DNA from 2 places in the Paraglaciecola psychrophila 170 genome. Region 2 is predicted to be linked to the other one. Evidence: predicted binding sites of a transcription regulator. Region 2 holds the regulator's gene; the other holds the start of a gene.
The links. The regulator NrdR, encoded in region 2, represses ribonucleotide reductase genes. The targets are predictions, from matches to a motif close to AAACACNANATNTNGTGTTT.
Positions count from the first base shown of each region.

Region 1: nrdA (class 1a ribonucleoside-diphosphate reductase subunit alpha) is a predicted target of NrdR. The motif match lies at 2,377-2,396, and genes of this name have one in related genera.

Region 1 covers NC_020514.1:2,378,297-2,385,660, forward strand. The annotation lists gene nrdA (class 1a ribonucleoside-diphosphate reductase subunit alpha) at 1-2,147, opposite strand, end outside; gene C427_RS10420 (HAD family hydrolase) at 2,624-3,280, opposite strand; gene ubiG (bifunctional 2-polyprenyl-6-hydroxyphenol methylase/3-demethylubiquinol 3-O-methyltransferase UbiG) at 3,281-3,997, opposite strand; partial or broken gene gyrA (DNA topoisomerase (ATP-hydrolyzing) subunit A) at 4,283-6,993, shown strand; gene serC (3-phosphoserine/phosphohydroxythreonine transaminase) at 7,111-7,364, shown strand, end outside.
Region 2 covers NC_020514.1:3,721,934-3,729,297, reverse strand. The annotation lists gene C427_RS16370 (Gfo/Idh/MocA family protein) at 1-828, shown strand, start outside; gene glyA (serine hydroxymethyltransferase) at 986-2,242, shown strand; gene nrdR (transcriptional regulator NrdR) at 2,373-2,822, shown strand; gene ribD (bifunctional diaminohydroxyphosphoribosylaminopyrimidine deaminase/5-amino-6-(5-phosphoribosylamino)uracil reductase RibD) at 2,889-4,025, shown strand; partial or broken gene C427_RS16350 (riboflavin synthase) at 4,064-4,732, shown strand; partial or broken gene ribBA (bifunctional 3,4-dihydroxy-2-butanone-4-phosphate synthase/GTP cyclohydrolase II) at 4,809-5,909, shown strand; gene ribH (6,7-dimethyl-8-ribityllumazine synthase) at 6,001-6,456, shown strand; gene nusB (transcription antitermination factor NusB) at 6,457-6,879, shown strand; gene thiL (thiamine-phosphate kinase) at 6,938-7,364, shown strand, end outside.

The DNA.
Region 1 (7,364 bases), 1.3 Mb from region 2:
TTGAGTAGTAACTTCATAGGGACTTTACCGCCTTCATACTTATTTGGATCATAACTCGTGTTAGCAGAAATGGTTTGATCGACAAATTTCTGCATAATTCCAGCGAGCTGCAGATATCCATCGTTTGATGGTAAGTCCCATAACAACTCGTATTTATCTTTGAGTCTTTCGTATTCAGGTACAACTTGTTTTAACACACCGTCTTTACTGGACTTTATACTAATATGACCGCGAGGTGGTTCAATTCCATTTGTTGCATTTGATATTTGCGACGATGTTTCTGAGGGCATTAAAGCCGAAAGTGTACTGTTACGTAAACCGTATTGTTTGATTTTAGCTCTAAGCGAATCCCAGTCACAGTGCAGCGGCTCATCACAAATTTTGTCCAGATCTTTTTTGTAGGTATCGATTGGCATTAAACCTTGGAAATAAGTGGTTTCATCGAATTTAGGACAAGCACCTTTTTCTTTGGCTAAATTACAAGACGCTTGCATTAAGTGATATTGCATGGCCTCGAATGTTCTATGCACTAAGCCATTGGCGCTACCGTCCGAATATTTCACACCATTTTTAGCGAGATAATAAGCAAAGTTAATGACACCTATACCCAGTGTGCGACGACCCATAGTTGCGTTCAACGCTGCCGGAACAGGATAGTCTTGGTAATCAAGTAAATTATCCAGTGCACGAACGGCTAAATCAGACAACTCAGCAAATTCGTCAACACTTTTAATCGCACCTAGGTTAAACGCTGACAAGGTACACAAGGCAATTTCGCCGTTCTCATCATTCACATGTTGCAATGGTTTAGTCGGTAAGGCTATTTCTAAACACAAGTTGCTCTGACGAACTGGCGCCAATTTGGGGTTAAACGGACTGTGTGTATTACAGTGATCGACATTTTGTAAATAAATGCGACCAGTGCTAGCCCGCTCTTGCATAAATAAGCTAAACAATTCGATGGCTTTAATATGTTTTTTACGGATGCTTTCATCTTTTTCATACTGCACATATAAACGTTCGAACTCATCTTGGTCAGCGAAAAATGCGTCATAGAGTCCTGGTGTGTCTGAAGGACTAAACAATGTAATGTGCTGATCCTTGATCAAACGGGTATACATTAACTTATTAAATTGCACCCCATAGTCGAGGTGTCGAACCCGATTTTCTTCAACACCACGGTTATTTTTCAAAACCAAGAGTGATTCGACTTCTAGATGCCACAAGGGGTAAAACAAGGTTGCTGCACCACCACGGACACCGCCTTGTGAGCAACTTTTTACGGCCGTTTGGAAATGCTTGTAAAATGGTATACAACCAGTATGGAATGCTTCGCCGCCACGAATAGGACTACCTAATGCACGAATACGTCCTGCATTAACTCCAATGCCCGCACGTTGGCTGACATATTTTACTATGGCGCTGGCTGTGGCATTAATGGAGTCTAGACTGTCACCGGTTTCAATAAGTACACAAGAACTAAATTGACGGGTAGGGGTTCTAACACCTGCCATGATGGGCGTCGGTAACGAAATTTTAAACTTGGACGTAGCATCATAAAAACGCTTAATGTAATCCATACGTGTGTCTTTTTCATAGTTAGCAAACAAACAAGCCGCTACTAATATATATAAAAACTGCGCACTTTCATAAATTTCGCCAGACACGCGGTTTTGAACGAGGTATTTACCTTCGAGTTGTTTAACCGCTGCGTAGCTGAAATTCATATCACGCCAATGATCAAGATATTCATCCATTTCATCGAATTCAGCATCAGTATAATCTTTCAACAAATGCTGGTCGTACTTGCCTTTATCAACCATGCTTTTGACATGATCTTTTAAAACAGGTGGCTCAAAACGGCCATAGGCTTTCTTACGTAAATGAAATATGGCCAATCGCGCGGCTAAATATTGATAATCTGGGCAATCTGTGGAGATAAGATCTGCAGCAGAACGAATAAGCGTCTCGTGGATATCGGCAGTTTTAATACCATCGTAGAACTGAATGTGTGCTTTTATCTCTACCTGCGAAACGGAAACGTTATTTAATCCTTTAGCTGCCCATTCAATTACCTTATGGATTTTCTCCAAATCGATAATCTCGCGTTTGCCAGTACGTTTGGTGACGTATAAATTGTTATTCATGTTTTCAGCCGTTACTTTATTATCTTAAGTCGTATAGATGACTTTTATTTAGCGCGAAAATGCGTCGTTAGAGTGACTTACCTCTATGCCCTCTAATGTTTGTTAATTTGATGGTTTATGTTTGACAACTTTTTGCTGCTCTTAAAACCTTTCGTTGACCATAATTTGTATGCCCAGTTACGTCTTCATAATTAACAGAACACAAGATAGTGAGGTTTTTGATGCAATGCAACCCAATATGTGGTGGTTTTGTGTGCGACTATGGTGCAGTATAAAAAAGGTTAGTAGGGACTCACCTAAAAACGCCTTTTGAGTTTCGGTTAATCAAAAAGCAAGAACAAAATAACGATTTATTTTTTATTGAAATTTTTTAATGTAAAAAAACTAGGATTAGTATTTATCGATATATAGGGGTAAAAACAACCAATGGACACTAGATGTCGTGTTTGTCTATAAAATTGAGTGGTTTTATTAATTTAAAAATAATCTAATAATTCGCTAGGGGTACGGATGCTAAGATCCGCATTCCAACTGCTAGTTTGTTTTATATCTGAAATATAACCATATTGGGCAATCACACTGTGCATATTGGCCGCATTTGCCGCTTGAATATCTCGTTCTGCATCACCTATATACCAGGTATTAGGTGAATCGAGAGCCAGCTTTTCTTCAGCATGTAATAACGGCAAGGGGTGGGGTTTTCTTTCACTTAATGTATCACCACTAATAATCACTCCACAGTTTTGTAATAGAGGAAATGCAGTAACCAACTGTAATGTTAAAAACTCTGGTTTGTTGGTGACTATGCCCCATGGAATGTTTTTTTGATTCAGTGTCAACAATAAGCTTTCAATACCTAAAAAGTAATCAGTGTCTACACAAATATTGGTTTCGTAAAAATCTAAAAATTGTTGTCGTAACACAGCAAAATCATAATTTTTTAGATCTCCCCCCAAACCTAATTCGAGCATACCTTTGGCGCCATCAGAGGCAATGTTACGATAAACTTCATAATCTATAGTTGGACGTTCTAACTTTTTGAGTATTTGATTTAGTGCGTTTCCTAGGTCTCTGGCGGTATCGAGTAGTGTGCCATCAAGATCAAATAATATTGCATTGGGTTTTTTAAACATTTAAGTATCACTATTTTGGCAATGGATAATATAGTTGACGTCAACATTTTGATTTGACAAATAATATTCTTGGTTAATTGGATTCATGTGTAAACCTATCATCCTTTGAACTATCAATTGAGTGTCATCTATCCAAGATATTAACTCTGAAGGTTTAATGAATTTGTCATGTTGGTGGGTGCCTTTAGGCACTAAACCCAATACATATTCTGCGCCTACAATGGCCATCAAGTAAGACTTAATATTTCTGTTCAAGGTTGAAAAAAACACATGCCCACCTGGCTTGACTAAACGATAACATGCCGTGACTACAGAGCTAGGGTCTGGTACGTGTTCTAACATCTCCATGCAAGTGACTACATCAAACTGAGCTGGGTGTTTATCGGCAAATTCTTCCGCTGTAGTCTGTTGGTAATCTACTGTTAACCCTGATTCTAGTCCGTGCAAGCGTGCTATCTCTAAAGGAGCTTCACCCATGTCGATGCCTGTTACATGGGCACCATTACGGGCCATGCTCTCAGCCAGAATGCCACCACCACACCCTACATCTAACACATTTTTATCCGATAAACCGCCACAATGTTGTTGGATATAATCTGTTCTTAAAGGATTGATTTGATGCAGAGGTTTGAACTCACCAGCAATATCCCACCACCTTGAGGCTAACTCAGAGAATTTTTGTATTTCGTTATGGTCTACGTTTTGTGTATTTTGCATATTGCACACTTAACCTGATTATCATTTTTACCTAAACTGAGGCCATCTTAATCTACTATTTGCGCAAATAAAATCGTAGATACATTAATTCTCTTGTTCATTGATAGCTATAGCTGCGACTTCTGGCTATTCATTTTAATTCGTAGGTGATAGAATCGAGCGGTTGAAAATAAAGATAAACTTGGGTGAAAACGTAAACCTGATTTTAAGTCCTAGCTTAAAATTGACCAAACGAATTTCACTTGATTAGTATTCTAATAATAACGACTAGGGACAAGGCTGTATATGACTGAACACGCCCATGAAATTCTTCCAATTAATATAGAAGAAGAACTTAAAAACTCTTATCTCGACTATGCGATGAGCGTTATTGTTGGCAGGGCGCTGCCTGATGTACGAGATGGCTTAAAGCCGGTTCACCGCCGGATTTTATTCGCCATGAACGAATTAAAAAATGATTATAACAAACCTTACAAGAAGTCTGCCCGTGTGGTGGGTGACGTAATCGGAAAATATCACCCTCATGGTGACTCAGCCGTTTATGAAGCCATCGTACGTATGGCACAGACTTTCTCACTTAGGTATATGTTGGTTGATGGTCAAGGTAACTTTGGTTCGGTCGACGGTGATTCAGCTGCGGCAATGCGTTACACCGAAATCCGCATGTCAAAAATAGCGCACGAGTTATTAGCTGACTTAGAAAAAGAAACCGTTGATTTTGTACCTAACTACGATGAATCGGAATTTATTCCTAACGTTCTGCCAACCAGAGTTCCTAATTTATTGATCAATGGTTCTTCAGGCATTGCAGTAGGTATGGCGACTAATATACCACCACACAACTTAACAGAAGTGGTTAATGGTTGTATCGCCATGGTTGATAACCCTGACATCACTATCGAAGAATTAATTGAACACATTCCAGGGCCTGATTTTCCCACTGCCGCATTTATAAGTGGTAGAAAGGGTATTGAAGAAGCCTATCGTACTGGTCGCGGCAAAATTTATATGCGTGCCCGTGCTGAAATTGAAACTGAAGACAACGGCAAAGAAACAATCATTGTTCACGAAATTCCTTATCAGGTGAACAAAGCACGTTTGATTGAAAAAATTGCTGATTTGGTTAAAGACAAAAAATAGAAGGCATTTCTGCCCTGCGTGATGAGTCTGATAAAGACGGAATGCGTATTGTTGTTGAAGTAAAACGTAATGAATCTGCAGAAGTACTGTTAAATCACCTTTACTCTCAAACCCAAATGCAAACAGTGTTTGGTATTAATATGGTGGCACTAGATAAGACTCAGCCTAAAATATTCAATCTTATGGATATCCTTAAAGCGTTTATATTACATCGTCGCGAGGTGGTCACACGACGTACAGTTTTTGAACTGAAAAAGGCTCGTGAGCGTGCTCATATCCTTGAAGGTTTGGCAATTGCACTGGTTAATATTGACCCCATCATTGCGATGATTAAAGCGTCTAAGAGTCCAGCTGAAGCCAAAGTCTCCTTGGCCGCACAAGGTTGGTCTTTGGGAGATGTTGCTGAAATGCTTGAACGTTCAGGCAACGATGCTGCAAGGCCTGATTGGTTAGAGCCTGAGTATGGCATTCGTGATGGATTATATTATTTAACTGAACAACAAGCACAAGCCATTCTAGATTTGCGTTTGAACAAGTTAACAGGTTTGGAACACGACAAAATATTGTCTGAATACAAAGAGTTACTTGATTTTATTGCTGAGTTATTACACATATTAAACAGTCCTGAACGTTTAATGGAAATCATTCGTGAAGAGCTTGAAGCGATACGTGATGAATACGGTGATGAGCGCCGTACTGTCATTACCGCAGCTTCCCACGATATTGATATTGAAGATTTGATTGAGAGAGAAGAAGTCGTAGTGACATTATCTCATGAAGGATATGTCAAATATCAAAAATTAAACGATTATGAATCACAACGCCGTGGCGGTCGTGGTAAATCAGCGACTAAGATGAAAAATGAAGATTTCATTGAAAAATTACTCGTTGCCAACACCCATGATCATATATTGTGCTTCTCGACACGTGGACGTTTGTACTGGTTAAAGGTTTATCAATTACCTCTTGCAAGCAGAAACGCTCGTGGCCGTCCAATCGTCAATATTCTTCCACTAGAAGAAAATGAGCGTATTACCGCGATATTACCTATTCAAGAATTTGAAGAAGGTAAGTTTGTCTTAATGGCTACGGCTAACGGTACAGTGAAGAAAACCGCACTAACCTCTTATTCTCGTCCAAGATCAAACGGCATTATTGCGGTTAACTTGAATGACGGTGATGAACTAATAGGTGTCGATATTACTCACGGGGATGACGATATTATGTTGTTCTCAGATGCTGGAAAAGTAGTACGTTTTAATGAAAAACAACGTGAAGCTGATACTGGCAATGTCAAACTTGATCCAGAAACGGGTGAAGAATTATTGGCATTACGTCCTATGGGAAGAACCGCGACAGGTGTACGTGGAATTCGTTTGAAAGATGGTCAAAAAGTGATTTCGTTAATTGTACCTAAAGGTGATGGTGCTATCTTGACTGCCACTGAAAATGGTTTCGGTAAACGTACACCAGTTTCAGATTATCCTGCTAAGAGTCGTGCGACTCAAGGTGTTGTATCTATCAAAGTATCTGAGCGTAACGGAAAGGTTGTTGGCGCAGTACAGGTTAACGATAGCGATGAAATCATGCTTATCAGTGACCAAGGTACTCTTGTTAGAACTCGTGTTGAAGAAGTCTCGACTGTTGGCCGAAATACTCAAGGTGTGCGCTTAATACGTACCATTGAAGGTGAGCGTGTTGTAGGTTTGCAGCGTATCGACGAAATCGAAGAGCTTGAAATTGAGTTACTAGAAGGTGAAGAAGCTGGAGTGACTGAGGCAGTGGCTGGTGAAAGCACTGATGGCTTTATTGATAACAATACAGATAATAACACCCAAGATAACGAAGACGAATAAGAGAGTCCTATTTTTTATATTGAAAAATATGGAAACTAACTGATTTATAGGTACTAATACTGGTAAATTAGAAACAATAACGAGTGGCTAATGCCGCTCGTTTTTTTTGGTGTAGAAATGACAAAAATTTATAACTTCTCTGCTGGTCCTGCCATGTTGCCTGCCGCTGTGATGCAAAAAGCACAAGCAGAATTTTTGGATTGGCAATCCATGGGCCGCTCTGTGATGGAAATCAGCCATCGTAGTAAAGAGTACATTGCGCTGGCCGAGACGGCAGAGCAGGACTTAAGGGATTTACTCAAGGTGCCTGACAATTATAAAGTATTGTTTGCACAGGGTGGTGGCCGAGGGCAGTTTTCTGCGGTACCGAT
Region 2 (7,364 bases):
TACGTGCAAATGTTAGCTGACCCTGAGATCGATATTATTTACATTGCTACTCCACATAACTTTCACTACCAACAAGCCAAAATGTGTTTAGAAGCGGGTAAGCATGTTCTGGTAGAGAAACCTTGCACAGTGAACGCCAAGCAAATGCAATTATTAGCTGACTTAGCGCAAAGCAAAAACTTACTGCTACAAGAGGCTTTATGGAGCCGATTCATGCCTTGTTTATCACAACTTAGGCAGTTGTTAAATGAAGGTATAATCGGTGATATTCAATATATTCAGTCAGAGATTGGTTTTGCATTTCAAAAGCAAGAAAACAGTCGCTTACTTAAAGCGGAACTTGCTGGTGGCTCTCTGCTTGATTTAGGCATTTATAGTATTACTGTCAGTCAGTTTCTTCTTCAGGAACATCCAGATAAAGTGCAGGCTATGGGGCAATTAACTGATCTAAATGTTGACGGTCACGTATTTGCCAACATGTATTATGCTTCGGGTCGTTATGCGCAATTTACATGTTCCATGTTATCTCAAACAAGCAATACCATGAGAATAGTGGGCACCGAAGGGTACGTCAATTTACCCGCATGTTTTTGGGATACTGATAGCGCTGCTATTTACCGTGATGACAGATTAATACAAAGTATTGATATACCTCATCCGATTAACGGCTTTGAATATCAAATAGAAGAAAGCATGAAGTGCATCGAACAAAATATGCAGTGCAGTGATGTGATGTCACATCGCGACAGCATCGGGGTGCTAAATGTAATGGATAATATCCGCAAGCAAATTGGTGTGAACTTTCCGGGAACGATAGAAGCACTATAGCAAATGAGAAATCCTTGTGCATAAAGCGTTACAACTTTTGGTTGTTTCTCATACCACAATGCCACTATACAAATTATTTAAAATAACTAAACTATGCGCTGCTTATTTAGGGGGTGTTTATCCTAATTTTAATTACCGCTAATCTTGAGGAAAAGTGATGCTAACACGTGACATGAATATTGCTGATTTTGACCCAGAATTGTTTCAAGCAATTCAAAATGAAAACCAACGTCAGGAGCAACACATCGAGCTGATCGCTTCTGAAAACTATTGCAGCCCACGTGTATTAGAAGCTCAAGGTTCTCAGTTAACCAATAAATACGCGGAAGGCTACCCACACAAGCGTTATTACGGCGGTTGTGAATATGTAGATATTGCTGAAGATTTAGCCATAGAACGGGCTAAACAATTATTTGGTTGTGATTACGCCAACGTGCAACCACATGCTGGTTCACAAGCCAACACTGCTGTGTTTATGGCTTTAATCAATGCAGGCGATACAGTATTAGGTATGAGTTTAGCCCACGGTGGTCATTTAACTCACGGTTCACATGTGAATTTCTCGGGTAAAACATATAACGCTGTTCAATACGGATTACATCCTGAAACCGGCGAAATCGATATGGCACAAGTTGAAGCCTTAGCCATTGAGCATAAACCTAAAATGATAATTGCAGGTTTCTCAGCCTATTCAGGCATTGTTGATTGGCAGAAATTTCGCGAAATAGCGGATAAAGTCGATGCGTATTTGTTAGTAGATATGGCTCACGTTGCAGGCTTGGTTGCTGCTGGTGTCTATCCTAGTCCGCTTCCTCATGCCCATGTTGTGACCACGACTACCCATAAAACTCTAGCAGGGCCTCGCGGCGGTTTGATTTTATCGGCTTGTGGTGACGAAGCAATTTATAAAAAACTGAATAGTTCTGTATTTCCTGGCAACCAAGGCGGTCCTTTGTGCCATGTGATTGCTGCAAAAGCGGTGGCTTTTAAAGAAGCCTTAGAGCCTGAGTTTAAAGTTTATCAACAGCAAGTGGTACTTAATGCCAAAGCTATGGCTGCGGTGATACAAGAGCGTGGGCACAAGGTGGTTTCTGGTGGTACAGAAAACCATTTATTCTTATTGGATTTAATTGGTAAAGAGTACTCAGGTAAAGATGCGGATGCTGCCCTTGGCAACGCCAACATCACTGTTAATAAAAACTCAGTGCCAAACGATCCTCGTTCACCTTTCGTCACCAGTGGATTACGTCTTGGTTCACCCGCCATTACTCGTCGTGGTTTTAAAGAAGAACAAGCAAAACAGGTGGCAAACTGGATTTGTGATGTATTGGATAATATTAATGATGAATCTGTCATTAAACGTGTCAAAGGTGAAGTGGTTGCGTTGTGTGAGCAATTCCCTGTTTACGCCTAAGTAATATCTATATTGACACACGGAAGCCGGCGAAAGTCGGCTTTTTTATTGCTTTTTATTGCTTATAGTATGACTAGCAGTGGAATTTTGTTAATTTAAGCAAATTCACTACTCAAATTTGGAGTCATTTATGTTTTGCCCATTTTGTTCTGTACAAGAAACTAAAGTCATCGATTCCCGTCTGGTAGCTGATGGCAGCCAAGTGAGACGTAGAAGAGAGTGTACGGTATGTAAAGAACGTTTTACGACTTTTGAAGTGGCAGAATTAGTGATGCCTCGGATAGTCAAACGCGACGGTTCTCGTGAACCTTTTAACGAAGATAAATTGCGGGCCGGCTTGCAGCGTGCCCTAGAAAAGCGCCCTGTTAGTACAGAACAAGTCGAGCAGTGTATCAGTCGTCTGAAATCTTCGTTACGTGCTACTGGTGAGCGCGAAGTCAGTAGTGAATTTCTGGGCAATTTGATTATGGATGCATTGAAAGAACTAGATAAGATTGCTTATGTGCGTTTTGCGTCCGTATATCGTTCGTTTGAAGATATCCGCGAATTTGGTGAAGAGATTGCGCGGCTAGGCGATTAAAGTCTGCACTGGTGATTGTTTTTAATTGTTTTTCTATACTGTTTTTCTTTTATTTATTGGTAACTTGTGACTGAATTTTCTAAAATAGATCATCAAATGATGGCCCGCGCTATTCAATTAGCTAAATGCGGTGAATATACCACTTCTCCTAATCCTAATGTGGGATGTGTTATCAGCGACAGGCAAGGTGTCATTTTAGGCGAAGGCTGGCATAAAAAAGCAGGAGCGCCTCATGCTGAAGTGCACGCTTTGCAACAAGCTGGTGAGTTTTCCAAGGGTGCTACTGCTTACGTCACTCTAGAGCCTTGTAGTCATTATGGTAAGACTCCACCTTGTGCTGATGCCTTAATAGAGGCCGGTGTAACTAGGGTCGTGGCGGCTATGGTTGATCCTAATCCTGTGGTGTCTGGAAAGGGTTTAATTAAGCTACAAGAAGCAGGTATAAAAACCGAACATGGTTTATTGCAAGCAAGTGCGGAACAACTTAACCGTGGTTTTATTAAACGTATGCGAACAGGTCTACCCTGGGTCACCGTTAAGTTAGCCGCTAGTTTAGATGGTAAAACGGCTTTAAAAAATGGCATAAGTCAGTGGATTACCGGTCCACAGGCAAGGCAAGATGTACAAAGACATCGAGCGCGTAGCTGCGCTATTTTATCGGGTTCTGGTACAGTAATAGCAGATAACCCGATGTTGAATGTGCGTTATTCTGAGCTTAATTTAAATGATGATGTGTTAGCACAAAAAGACTTGCGACAACCTTTGCGGGTTTTGTTGGACGGACGCAATCAGTTACCTGCCTCTTTAAATTGTTTGCGATCATTTGAAAACAATCTTGCTGGCAATGTTTTACTTGTTAATGGACAGCCAAGCGAACACTTATTTGAACAGCATGTGAGTCAATGGCAAGCGCCTTTTATTGGCAATAAGTTAGACTTAAATAAAGTGATGACCAAGTTAGGTGAGATGCAACTAAATAACATTTGGGTTGAAGCGGGAGGCAAACTCGCCGGTGCGTTGTTACAAAATAAACTGATTGATGAATTGATTTTATATCAAGCGCCCAAACTTATAGGAGGTGCTGGTCAAAATCTGTTTGACAGCATACCGATTGAAGTAATGGATGAGGTAATTGAGCTTACTTGGACCGATATTAGGCAAGTGGGTAGTGATATTAAAATGACTGCGCTGATTAATAATTAAAACATTAATGTAACGTTGAACAAATTTATTGAGAGATTATGTTTACCGGAATTATAGAGGATGTGGATACTATTGAAGCCTTGACACCCTCTGGCACGGACATAAGGTTGTCAATTAAAACCGACAAGTTGGATATGAGTTATGTCTCTTTAGGTGATAGTATTGCTAATAATGGAGTTTGTTTAACGGTAGTCGCTATGTCGAAAAGTGGATTTAGCGCTGACATATCACATAAGACCATTAAACGTACTGGTTTTGCCAGCTATCAGGCAGGTAGTAAGGTTAACCTTGAGAAAGCATTGCAAGCTAACAGTTGTTTGTGGGCATTATGTGAGTGGCCATGTGGACGGTGTAGGTGAGATATTATCTATTGCACCTGTTGGCCGTTATGTGGAGATTTGGATTAAAGCACCCGTTCAACTAGCAAAATATTTGGCTGAAAAGGCTCGAGCACGTTGGATGGTGTGAGCCTAACTGTGAATCAAGTAAATGGTGCTAAATTTTTACTGACATTAATTCCTCATAGCTTGAAAGAAACTATTATCGGACTATATAAATTAGGTACTAAGGTTAATTTAGAAGTGGATGTAATCGCCCGTTACATTGAAAGGTTAATGTTAGGTGACAAAGCGGCAGAGCCCTCAAGTCAAGATGGTAAAAAAGATATCAGTATGGCGTTTTTAGCAGAAAACGGCTATTTGAAGTAAATAAGGTCACCGAAAGGTGCTTGTCCCAAGGGTAAAAACGATGCCCTCAATAAAATTAAAAAGAAGACAATAAACTATGCCATTAAATAGCAGTGAAGAGATAATTGAAGATATCCGTCAAGGTAAAATGGTTATCTTAATGGATGATGAAGATAGGGAAAACGAAGGCGACCTTATTATGGCTGCCGAATATGTTACACCCGAAGCTATTAATTTCATGGTGACTCATGCTCGGGGTTTGGTGTGTTTACCCATGACTGCTGAGCGCTGCCAAGCGCTCAACTTACCCTTGATGGTAGATGACAATAGCGCTCAATTTTCAACCAACTTCACTGTCTCTATTGAAGCGGCAGAAGTGTGTTACGACAGGAATTTCAGCGTCAGACCGGGCCAAAACTGTATTGGCGGCAGTAGCAAAAGATGCAAACCCTAGCAACATTGTGCAACCGGGACATATTTTCCCATTAATTGGTAAAGAGGGGGGGGTGCTAAACCGTGCAGGACATACTGAAGCAGGTATAGACTTGGCTCGTCTCGCAGGTTGTGAGCCTGCTTCTGTAATAGTTGAAATACTCAACGAAGACGGCAGTATGGCCAGGCGTCCAGAGTTGGAAGTCTTCGCAGCCAAACATGACATGAAAATTGGTACTATCGCTGATTTAATCGAATATAGAAATTTGAATGAAACCACTATTCAGCAGGTTGCTAAGTGTAAACTTCCCACAGAGTACGGTGAATTTGATTTAGTTACTTATAAAGATGTGATTGATAACCAAGTACACTTTGCTATGTGCAAAGGTGAGATTAATAGTGATGTGCCTACTTTGGTGAGAGTGCATTTGCTGAATAGTTTTAGTGATTTATTAGGTTCTCAACGGGCTATTTCACGAAGTATGGGGTTGCCACAAGCCATTAAATATATTGCTGATAATGGTGGTGTTTTAGTGCTGCTAGGTAAAGATGAAGATTTACTGACCCAGGTCAAACAATTTGAAGCAGAAGATAATGGCGAGAAAACCGCTAATGCCCCATGGACTGGCTCATCTAGACCGGTCGGTGTAGGTAGTCAAATATTAGCCAGCTTATGTGTTTAAAAAATGCGTTTGATGAGCCAACCCAAAAAAACCATGCCTTGTCAGGCTATGGATTAGAAGTGGTGGATACATCGAAAATTTAAAAATTAAAATTCCACAAATTCCCATTTACGATGTGCTAAAGGCGCCCCGGATTTCCCAGAAAGGTTAAAAATGAATATTATTTGAGGGAACATTCGCGCAACAGGCAAAAAGTTTGCTCTAGTGGTTTCACGTTTCAACGGTTTTGTTGTTGAAAGCCTTGTCGATGGTGCTCTAGATGCCCTTGAACGACATGGTGAAGTAAACGAACAAGATATTACTTTAGTGCGTGTGCCAGGTGCTTACGAACTACCCATCGCAGCGAAAAAACTTGCCGAACAAAACAAATATGATGCCATTATTGCCCTTGGTGCAGTTATACGTGGTGGAACACCTCACTTTGAGTTTGTCGCTGGCGAATGTAATAAAGGTTTAGCGCAAGTCTCTTACGATCATGGTATTCCTGTTTCTTTTGGCGTAATCACTACTGATAGTATTGAACAAGCTATCGAACGTTCTGGCACTAAAGCTGGTAACAAAGGCGCAGAAGCTGCTATTAGTGCACTAGAAATGGTTAATGTATTAGCTAATATTGAAGAGGCTAAATAGTTGAAACCTAAAGCCCGCCGTCTAGCCAGAGAATTTGCAGTACAAGCGGTTTATTCTTGGCAAATGAGCAAAAATCCTGTCGAACAAATAGAGCTTAGTATCGTCACCAGTAACGATATGAAAAAAGTGGATACTGAGTATTTTTTGGAATTATTGCGAGCCGTTGTAAAAGACTGTGCAGAAATAGACAAAAAAATGAAACCTTACCTTGGGCGCCTGCCTGAGGAGCTAGATCCCGTAGAAAAAGCGATTCTTAGAATTGCTACTTACGAGCTTGTTGCTAGAATTGATGTCCCTTATAAAGTTGTTATCAATGAAGCCATCGAGTTAGCTAAATCTTTTGGTGCAGAAGAAAGCCATAAATTTATTAATGGTGTGTTGGACAAAGCGATAAAGACCCTGCGTAAAGATGAGTTGTCCTAACCCTAGCAAATAGGTTGCGGACAACTTTCTCTCACTGATTTAAATAAAAGTAGTAACTGTGAAAGAATTTAATGTGATTGAAGACTTTTTCAAAGCAAAAAGTATTCAGCGTAAAGACGTGATAATTGGCATTGGTGATGATGGTGCTGTCACTCATATCCCTCAAGGTCAAGCCTTAGTCACTACCACCGATACCTTGATTAGTGGCGTGCATTTCTTACCAGACACGCCTGCCCACGCGATAGCGCAAAAAGCCATGGCCGTAAATTTAAGCGATTTGGCCGCCATGGGTGCAGAACCCGCTTGGATTAGTTTATCTTTGAGTATGCCTGAGGTTGATGAAACTTGGCTTGAAGCTTTTTCAAATGGTTTGCAACAACACTCTAAATATTACTCGGTGCAATTGATTGGCGGTGATACTGTTAAGGGACCTCTAGCTATAACCATCACGGCGCAAGGATTTGTGCCCTTTGACCAAGCTCTGA